2 linked regions of the Crateriforma conspicua genome follow. The protein of the gene in region 1 interacts with the protein of each later gene in a pairwise test. Links are inferred from orthologs where the notes say so. Each region holds a gene or a part of one and is shown in the gene's direction. Other genes may lie near its edges.

What was found.
Region 2: the proteins of nusG (region 1) and rho interact in binary tests that used the Escherichia coli proteins (3 or more experiments, as listed by UniProt). The link is inferred for Crateriforma conspicua from one-to-one orthologs.

Annotation. Positions count from the first base shown.
Region 1 is NZ_CP036319.1:1,636,402-1,641,376, forward strand. The notes cover bases 930-3,808. They hold nusG (transcription termination/antitermination protein NusG), read left to right. Parts: upstream 930-1,923; coding sequence 1,924-2,694; downstream 2,695-3,808. Other genes in these bases: secE (preprotein translocase subunit SecE), read left to right, coding at 1,405-1,848; rplK (50S ribosomal protein L11), read left to right, coding at 2,835-3,260; Mal65_RS06040 (serine/threonine-protein kinase), read right to left, coding at 3,525-3,808. Outside these bases: tuf (elongation factor Tu), read left to right, coding at 1-700; more of Mal65_RS06040, read right to left, coding at 3,809-4,975. UniProt on the Escherichia coli protein: Part of the processive rRNA transcription and antitermination complex (rrnTAC). The complex forms an RNA-chaperone ring around the RNA exit tunnel of RNA polymerase (RNAP).
Region 2 is NZ_CP036319.1:4,245,595-4,249,564, reverse strand. What follows is about bases 1-2,922. They hold rho (transcription termination factor Rho), read left to right. Parts: upstream 1-662; coding sequence 663-2,183; downstream 2,184-2,922. Other genes in these bases: ribH (6,7-dimethyl-8-ribityllumazine synthase), read left to right, coding at 2,185-2,664; coaE (dephospho-CoA kinase), read left to right, coding at 1-361. In the rest of the region: Mal65_RS15430 (HD domain-containing phosphohydrolase), read right to left, coding at 3,308-3,970. UniProt on the Escherichia coli protein: Facilitates transcription termination by a mechanism that involves Rho binding to the nascent RNA, activation of Rho's RNA-dependent ATPase activity, and release of the mRNA from the DNA template.

The DNA of each region.
Region 1 (4,975 bases):
CGGCGACGATGTCCCGGTCGTGCGTGGTTCGGCTCTGCCGGCTTACAACAAGCCCGACGATCCGGAAGCCAGCAAGTGCATCAGCGAACTGATGGACGCCCTGGATGAATTCATCCCGGAACCGGCTCGCGAAGAAGACAAGCCGTTCCTGATGGCCATCGAAGACGTCTTCTCGATCGAAGGTCGTGGTACGGTTGCTACCGGCCGGATCGAACGCGGCGTAATTAAGGTCGGCGAGGAAGTCAGCATCATCGGTCTGACCGAAGAGCCCACCAAGACGACCTGCACCGGCGTCGAAATGTTCCGCAAGGAAATGGAAGAAGGCCGCGCCGGCGACAACGTCGGGTGCCTGCTGCGTGGTGTGAAGCGTGAAGAAATCCAGCGTGGTCAGGTCTTGGCCAAGCCGGGCAGCATCACCCCGCACACCAAGTTCGAAGCCGAAGTTTATTGCTTGAGCAAGGACGAAGGTGGACGTCACACCCCGTTCTTCAGCGGTTACCGCCCGCAGTTCTACTTCCGTACGACCGATGTCACCGGAACGGCCAACTTGGTCGACGCCGAAATGTGCATGCCCGGTGACAACGTCAAGGTCACCGTCGAATTGCACAAGCCGATCGCCATGGACGACGGTGTACGCTTCGCGATTCGCGAAGGCGGCCGTACCGTCGGTAGTGGTGTCGTGACCAAGATCGTCGAGTAGATCGGGGCGTCGGAAGACAAGGCCGATCCCGGTAGCGCTTCCGAAATCTTGATCCAACGGTTAACCTTGGACGCCCGACATCCGATGGGCGTTCAAGGTTTTTGCGATCCGCAATCCTGGCATTGCACGCGGGCGTTGGTCCAGTAATGGACGCACCGTCGCCAACAAACGGCCCACCGGCCGATCGAATCTGCTGCGGAATGCTGGCATTCCATCGGATTCACCCAGGGGTGTAGCTCAATTGGTTAGAGCACTGGTTTCCAAAACCAGCGGTTGAGAGTTCGAGTCCCTCCGCCCCTGCTAATACGTGCCGGCGTCTGTTCCCTCGGTTCCAGACGTTCGGTGCCCACCCGTCGCCCGACTTGGCGGTCTGCGTTTTTTGCAGCCCGTCGATGCGAAGGTCGGTCCGGTTATGGTTCCGGTCCGGTTTTCGTCCGTGCGGTATGCGGGACCAGGGTTCGTGCGGTGCACCCCGCATGCGAGCCCACCACTAGCATCAATCACATTTACGAAGATGGACGACGCGATCGGTTCGTGTCATCCAGTGCCGAAACCCTGACCGTTCGTCGCCACACAAGAATCGTCGCCAAGTCGAAACATTTTCGTCGTCAGCAAGGATTTTGGTCGTCAGCAAGGACGCGTCCGGCGATTCGGACCCACCATCGCCACATCACTACGCAACGGCTTTCCCAGGGAGCGGATGCATGTCCCGCGATATCGCCCAAGCCAATAACAGTCCTCTGATCAGCGAACTGTTCCAGGCGTCGGTTTACAAGCCCACGCAAGGACGGATCGTCCGCCAAGCGACCGCGCTGGCGATCTGGGTGATCGTCGGGCTGGGAGCCTGGCAATTGAATTCGACGATGAAGTCGATGATGACGGCCGGGTCTTACTGGCCCACCGTTGTCCCGGGGGTGGTTTTGGTTGCCGGCCTGTGGTTCGGTTTTCGCCTGGTGAACTGGCCCCGTTTCGCTGACTTTTTGATCGCCGTCGAAGCGGAGATGAACAAGGTCAGTTGGCCCAGCAAGGACGAACTGATCCGCGCGTCGATCGTGGTCATCTTTACGATCTTTTTCCTGGCCACCACGTTGTTCTTGTTCGACGTGCTTTGGCAGTGGTTCTTTAACGTTCTGGGCGTGACCAGCTGATAATTACCGGGCTTTTGCAATCCCGGGCCCACCCAGGTCTTCTGAAATCAAATTCCGTCTGTAATCTATTCCGGCATGTCTGTCCCCCCAAACGAATCGTCCGACGACCAACCTCGCGACCTGAATGATCTGGTCGATCGCGTCGAAGACGACGGCGCGGACCAGGCGACGCCGGAGGCTGATGCTCCGGTCGCCGATGCCGCAACGCCGGAACCTGCCGCGCCCGAATTGCCGCCGGCCGCACCACCCCCGCAAAAATCCGAAGCCGAAAAGAAGATCGAATCCCCGATCGGTGATGTCCAACCGTTGATGGATTGGTACATCTTGAAAGTCGCGTTCAATCGCGAAGATTCGATTGCCGACGCGCTGCGAAAACGCGTCAAGATGGAAGGGATGGAAGAGTTCTTTGGCGACATCGTCGTACCCACCGAAGACGTGGCCACGTTCACCCGCGATGGCAAACGCCGAATTACCAAACGAAAGCTTCTGCCCGGCTACGTCATGGCCCACATGATCATCAACGATGACACGTGGTTCTTGGTGCGTGAGACCGCCGGTATCAGCGATTTCACCGGCGCCGCCGGCAAGCCGATGCCGATGGAGCCGGAAGACGTTGAACGATTCATCAACCGTACGGCCGAGGAAGACGAAGAAGAACCGACCATCAAGACGTCGATTCCCTTCAAGGTCGGCGACCGAGTTCGCGTCAAGGAAGGCAACTTCGAGAATCAAGAAGGCGATGTCGATGGCGTGGACGAAGCCAACGGTCGCGTCACCGTGATCATCAATATTTTCGGACGCAGTGTTCCGATGGAACTGGATCACTGGCAGGTCGAACCGCTGTAAGCAGCTGAGGCAAGTCGCGGGATGACCCGTGCGAAGCGGCCGTTTCCGCCGCCGGCAATCGTCGCAATCTTGCCCCGATAAACAACCATTACACTCGCAAATAGCCAATCATCAGTCACGACGCGAAGAGCTAACCAAACATGGCCAAACAAGTCACCGGTCAAGCCAAGTTCCAAGTCCCCGGCGGTCAAGCGACCCCCGCGCCGCCCGTCGGTACATCGTTGGGTAAGTTCGGCGTGAACTTGGGACAGTTCGTCCAACAGTTCAACGATCGTACCAAAGAGTATAACGGTACCCCGATCCCCGTGATCGTGACCGTGTACAACGACCGAAGCTTTGAATTCGTTACCAAAAGCCCGCCGGCCGCATCGCTGCTGAAGCAGGCCGCTGGAATCGCCAAGGGCAGTGGCGTCCCCAATAAGGACAAGGTCGCCAAGGTGACCCGTGCTCAGTGCGAAGAGATCGCCACCAAGAAGATGGCCGACTTGAACGCACGCAGCGTTGATCATGCCGCACGGATGATCGAAGGCACCGCCCGCAGCATGGGCATCGAAGTCGAAGGCTGATGATCGGCCGGGGCGTCCAAGCGGCCCCGTGCTGATGGCTTCGCGCTGATGATGCACACCGGTTGCGTCACGTTCCGCACGGACAACACCACGTGTTGACGGGGCGAGCCCGTTGAATCTGGTGGCATTGAAACCAGGATCATTGAAACCAGGGACATCGATCAACGTTTGCCTGCAAAGCAAACCAACATAGGCCCGCGTGATGACCGGTCGCGCGGGCGTTTTGCTGCGCCACACCCGCGGAATTCTGTCGATGCCCGGCCGTCAATCAAACAGACGGCTGAAATTTTCCGGGCGAACGACGCCTTGGTCTCGAAGGTGCTTGACCAGTGCCGTGCCCTTTTGGTTGTGGTGGCAGAAGCGGATCCAGTCCTCGGCCACCAAGCGATAGGGCAGCAGGTTCAATTGATCCGCATGGTCGGCCGCAGTCGACAGGATATCGATCGCATTGGGTTGTTGGCTGCACGCGGCAAGTTTGCCGCGGAACAGATCCGACACCATGCCGGCGTAGCCCGACGGCTGGCGGCCCATCTTTGCCAAGCGGCGTGACAGTTTTCGTTCGACCAACTTGGTTTGGCCGGCGGATGGGCCGTCGTCATCCCTCCGATCCTTCCAGGATTCGAACAGGCCTCGCAGGACAAATTCATCCTGCAGGACCGACAGCAATTCAAAGCGTTTGGCCAGACGCCGGATCCAGCGATTTTGGGGTCCGGAATCACACTGGGCGACACGATCCCACAATCCTAGATAGCTGTCGCGTGCTATCGCGCTGATCCTATCGAACGCGTCGATCCACTGTGGACCCAGTTCATGAATGGATCGACGGGTCAGTTTTTGGATTTCCGAAACGCCGTTCATGTCGTCGTCGGCCAGCCAAGCCGCCAGTGAAAGCCCACCGGTGGACACCAGCCATCCGAACCGGTCATTTCGACGGTTGGCGTCGTCACGCATCTGATAGGCCAGCGCCCGCATGGCTTCCACATCGCCGGTCTTCAACAGCGACCAGATGATGCCCCACTTGGTATGAAATAGTTCGAATCCACACCGCTGTCCCGATCGTTCGTAGTGGATCGCGGATTGCTGCATCGGGCCGATTGCGGACGCCCAGTCACACTGCAGCAAATGGTGATATCCCCAGGCGCTATGGAAGTCGCCCCACAATTTTTCGTCGTGACAGGCTTCGAAACGCGGGCGGATTTCTTCCAGCAGTTGACGGCTGCGGGCTCGCATTCGGCCCGGCTGATAGGAACCAAAAACGGCGGATCCCACGGCCATGTGCAACCGCTGGGCTTCGCTGCCCGATCGGTACGCCACCTCGGTCGCCGCCAGGCCCAGTTCCGTCGCCAAGCCGTTGTCCAGCATGGAAAGCGGGCGGGTGAGTTCGACGGAACAACGTAAGCGTAGGTCTTCGGTGTCCGGCTTGTTCCCCGTGGCATCCTGTGGCCGTTGATCCGGTGACCTTTCATCGGGGCCATCGGTGGACGGGGCCGCAGCGTCCTGGGGCGGCAGGTCACCGAATTGAAAACCGCTCAGGCTAAGGCGAGCGGCTCGGTACAAGGCCGCCAGCTTGGATTTCCAGGGCGACTTGGGGGCGGGCAATCCGGTGCAACGGCTCAGGTCGGCCAATCGTTGTCGAAATCGTCCCAGCTGACCGCTGCGGACGAACTGGACCAGCGCGATCATTTCCAGGTCGGTCTTTTCCGGCGAATCGTCCT
Region 2 (3,970 bases), 2.6 Mb from region 1 along the record:
CCAGACGACGATGTGTGTGTTGGAAGTCCCGCTGATGTTCGAATCCGACTGGGACGTCGTCTGCGATGCGATCTGGTGTGTCGACGCGCCGTGGTCACGCCGGTGCCGGTGGGCGGAAAAACGTGGATGGACGCCCGATGAATTGCGGCGTCGCCAGGACAAACAGCTGTCGATTCAACAGAAAGCGCGCCGCAGCAATTGGCTGATCCACAACGACGGCACGCTGGACGATTTGCGGAACCGGGTCGCCCGCCGTCTGGCTCAGTGGTCGGGTCGTCCGTCAAACGGTGTGACTTGGCCGATCGAAGTCAGCCGGTGGTTCGATCCGGCGTCCGCGCATTGCCATTTCGTCCGGCCGTAAAGGCGGATCGGGCGTCCGGTGGGACATTTCGCTGGGTCGGTTGGGGAACTTCACCGCATCGCTGTGGGGATCCGCCGACGGAATGGATTCCCTTACCGTCGCGAGTGTGGCAAGCAAACGTTTGCAATGACGAATAATTGCAAACTGCCGGTCCGTCCGCCACGGACTTGCGTTAATCTAAAAGGTCTTACCCCCACACCGCGTCGTCATCGATCGACGCCGGCCTTTTCGCTTTGCCGAACCTACTTTTCTACTTTCCCTGCCCTCCTTATTGCTTTGGCGTGGCTTAGCGCCATTCATCATGTCATCGAATCGGAATTCCCCGCTGGGTGGCCGTCATGGATCTGGCAATCACCACCATGGCGGATCAGATCGTGCGCGCGACGGCCGCAATCATCGAAACGACCGCGCCCGACATCCCGACAAACAAATCGATCGTCGCGTCCGCGAATTGGATGCGGAAAAAGACCCGTTATCGTTGCCGGAAGAAATCGTCAGCGAAGCCACCAAGACGGGCAAACGTGTCGGCATTCCCGATGCCAACGAACCGCACCCACGGACCAACATCGCCGAACTCCAGCGATTGGACATGGACGTGCTGGTCGGCATGGCGTCGGACGACGGTCTGAACGACATCGACGGTTTGTCCAAGCAAGATTTGATCTTTCGCATCCTGAAGGAACGAATGAAGGCCGGCGGGCTGATGTTCGGCGAAGGCACATTGGAAATCTTGCCCGACGGATTCGGCTTTTTGCGCAGCGCCGAATACCACTACGTTTCTTGTCCCGACGACATCTACGTTTCGCCCAGCCAGATCCGTCGCTTCGGATTGCAGACCGGCAGTCACGTTGCCGGCCAAATTCGTCCGCCGAAGGAAAACGAGCGATACTTTGCGTTGCTTCGCATCGAAGCGATCAATCGTCACGATCCGATGCGTCGCAACCAGCACACGTCGTTCGATGATTTGACGCCGTTGCATCCGAATTCTCGGATCATCATGGAAACCGCCGCGGAAGACCTCAGCACTCGCGTGGTCGATATGCTGACGCCGATCGGCTTTGGGCAACGGGGGTTGATCGTCAGCCCGCCACGGGCCGGCAAGACCGTGTTGATGCAACAGATGGCTCGATCGGTGCTGGCCAATTATCCATCGGCTTATGTGTTCGTCTTGTTGATTGACGAACGCCCCGAAGAAGTCACCGACATGGAACGTGAGGTCCGTGGCAGCCAGTGTGAAGTCATCAGCAGCACGTTCGACGAACCGCCACAACGTCACATCCAAGTGGCGCAAATGGTGATCGAAAAAGCCAAACGGATGGTGGAAACCGGTGTCGACGTGGTGATCTTTTTGGATTCCATCACACGACTGGCCCGGGCACACAACAGCGAAGGCGAAACGACCGGCAAGCTGTTGACCGGTGGATTGGATGCCGGCGCGTTGCAAAAGCCGAAAGCGTTTTTTGGTTCGGCACGCAAAGTCGAAGAAGGGGGTTCGCTGACCATTCTGGCCACCGCCCTGGTGGACACCGGCAGTCGTTTGGACGATGTGATCTTTGAAGAATTCAAAGGCACCGGGAACCTGGAAATCGTTTTGGATCGCGCGCTGGTCGACCGTCGCGTTTGGCCGGCCATCGACATCGCCCGCAGCGGGACGCGACGCGAAGAAATGTTGCTGGACGAAAACGAGTACCGACGGATTTCCGCCCTGCGATCACACTTGGCCGATTTATCGCCCGCCGATGCGATGAAACAGTTGATCAGCCAATTGCGGAAAACCCAAAACAACGCCGAATTTTTGATGGGACTGAAGAATGTCGACTGAGATGACGGAGATTCACGGCGGTGATGGCAACTTGCCCGACGGGACGATCGTGATCGTCGCCAGCCGTTACAACGCATCGATTTGTGATGCCTTGGTGACCGGTGCCGTCGAAACGCTACGGGCGGCCGGTTTGGACGATAGCACGATTCGTGTCGTGCGGGTCCCCGGCGCTTGGGAATTGCCGCTGGCGTCCGCCAACGCGGCCGATGATGAATCGGTTCTGGGCGTCGTCGCCCTGGGGGCGGTGATCGAAGGCGAAACCACCCACGACCAACACATCAACCGCGCGGTCAGCGACGCGTTGATGAATCTGGGGCTTCGCACTGGCAAGCCCATCGGATTCGGTTTGCTGACCTGCCGTTCGCTGGAACAAGCGATCAATCGCAGCGGCGGAACCGTCGGCAACAAGGGCGAAGAAGCCGCCGGTGCGGTGATCGAAATGTTGCGTTTGGCTGAAAAAGTAAAAACCGCCGCCGTTTAGTCGCTCGCCGCTTGGACAAGAGGCTGCAAACCGATACGGTGTGCGGCCCGCCGTCACCGAATGAATCGGTCAAAGCTTTGGCAAGCTAGCAGCTTTCCACACCGATCGGTGAACGTGCCCCACTTGATCCGACGTCCTTCCCGCTGAACCAATCCACCTTTCATGTCCACCCGCCGTCGATGTCGTGAAATCGTTCTGCAGTTGTTGTACGAACACGACCTGGGCGGCACGCGAACGCCCGAGGCCGCTCGTGCGTTCATCAAGTCACGGTTGCAGGGCCGAAAGGCGTTGACCGATTTCGCGGATCGGTTGTTGTCCGGGACGCTGAAGCACCGCGACCAGGTTGATCGTCAATTGTCGCGGTTGTCGACCCATTGGACATTGCCGCGGATGCCGGCAACCGACCGCAACGTGTTGCGTTTGGGGGCATACGAAATCCTGTTCGGCGGGACACCGGGTCAGGTCGCTGTCAGCGAAGCGATCTTGTTGGCCAAACGTTACGGGGACCGCAACAGTCCGCGATTTGTCAACGGTGTCTTGGACCGGCTGTACAAAGAACACATCGGCCAAGTCAAACCGGCCGTTGCACCGGAGACCGCCGGGGATCAGGCGGTTGACGGTCGGGCCGATCAGGGACCGTCGGCTAGTCCTGGTCTCTCAGATTCCGCCAAGCTTCCATGATCAGCTTGCCACTGGCAAGGAACGCATCCAAAACGGCGGGATCGAAATGTTCACCGCGTCCTTCTTCCAAGATCTTGATGCTTTCCACCGGCGTCAGGGCGTCTTTATAGCTGCGTTTGCTGGTCAACGCGTCAAACACGTCGGCCACCGCCACGATGCGGCCTTCGATCGGGATATCTTCGCCGCGTAATCCGTAGGGGTACCCACGTCCGTTCCATTTTTCGTGGTGCGTCGCGGCGATCACTGATGCCAAATCCAGAACCGGTGATGTGGTTCCGCCGGACATCGCGTGCTGGATGGTGGCGGCTTCACTGGACCCGTCGTGTTCGATCGGTTTGATGATCTGAACACCGATTTGGCAGTGCGTCTTGATCACATCGTATTCTTCGTCGGTCAGCTTGCCGGGCTTGTTCAGGATCGTGTCGGAGATCCCGATCTTGCCCAAGTCGTGAAGCTGTGCCGCCAATTCCAAATCACGAAGCTGGTCTTCGGTAAAGCCCAAGGCTTTGGCAATGATGGCACTGTATCGCCCCACCCGCATCACGTGACGGCCGGTCATGTCGTCGCGGTATTCGGCGGCACGGGCCAGACACTGGATCGCTTCCAATCGTGATCGTTCCAAATC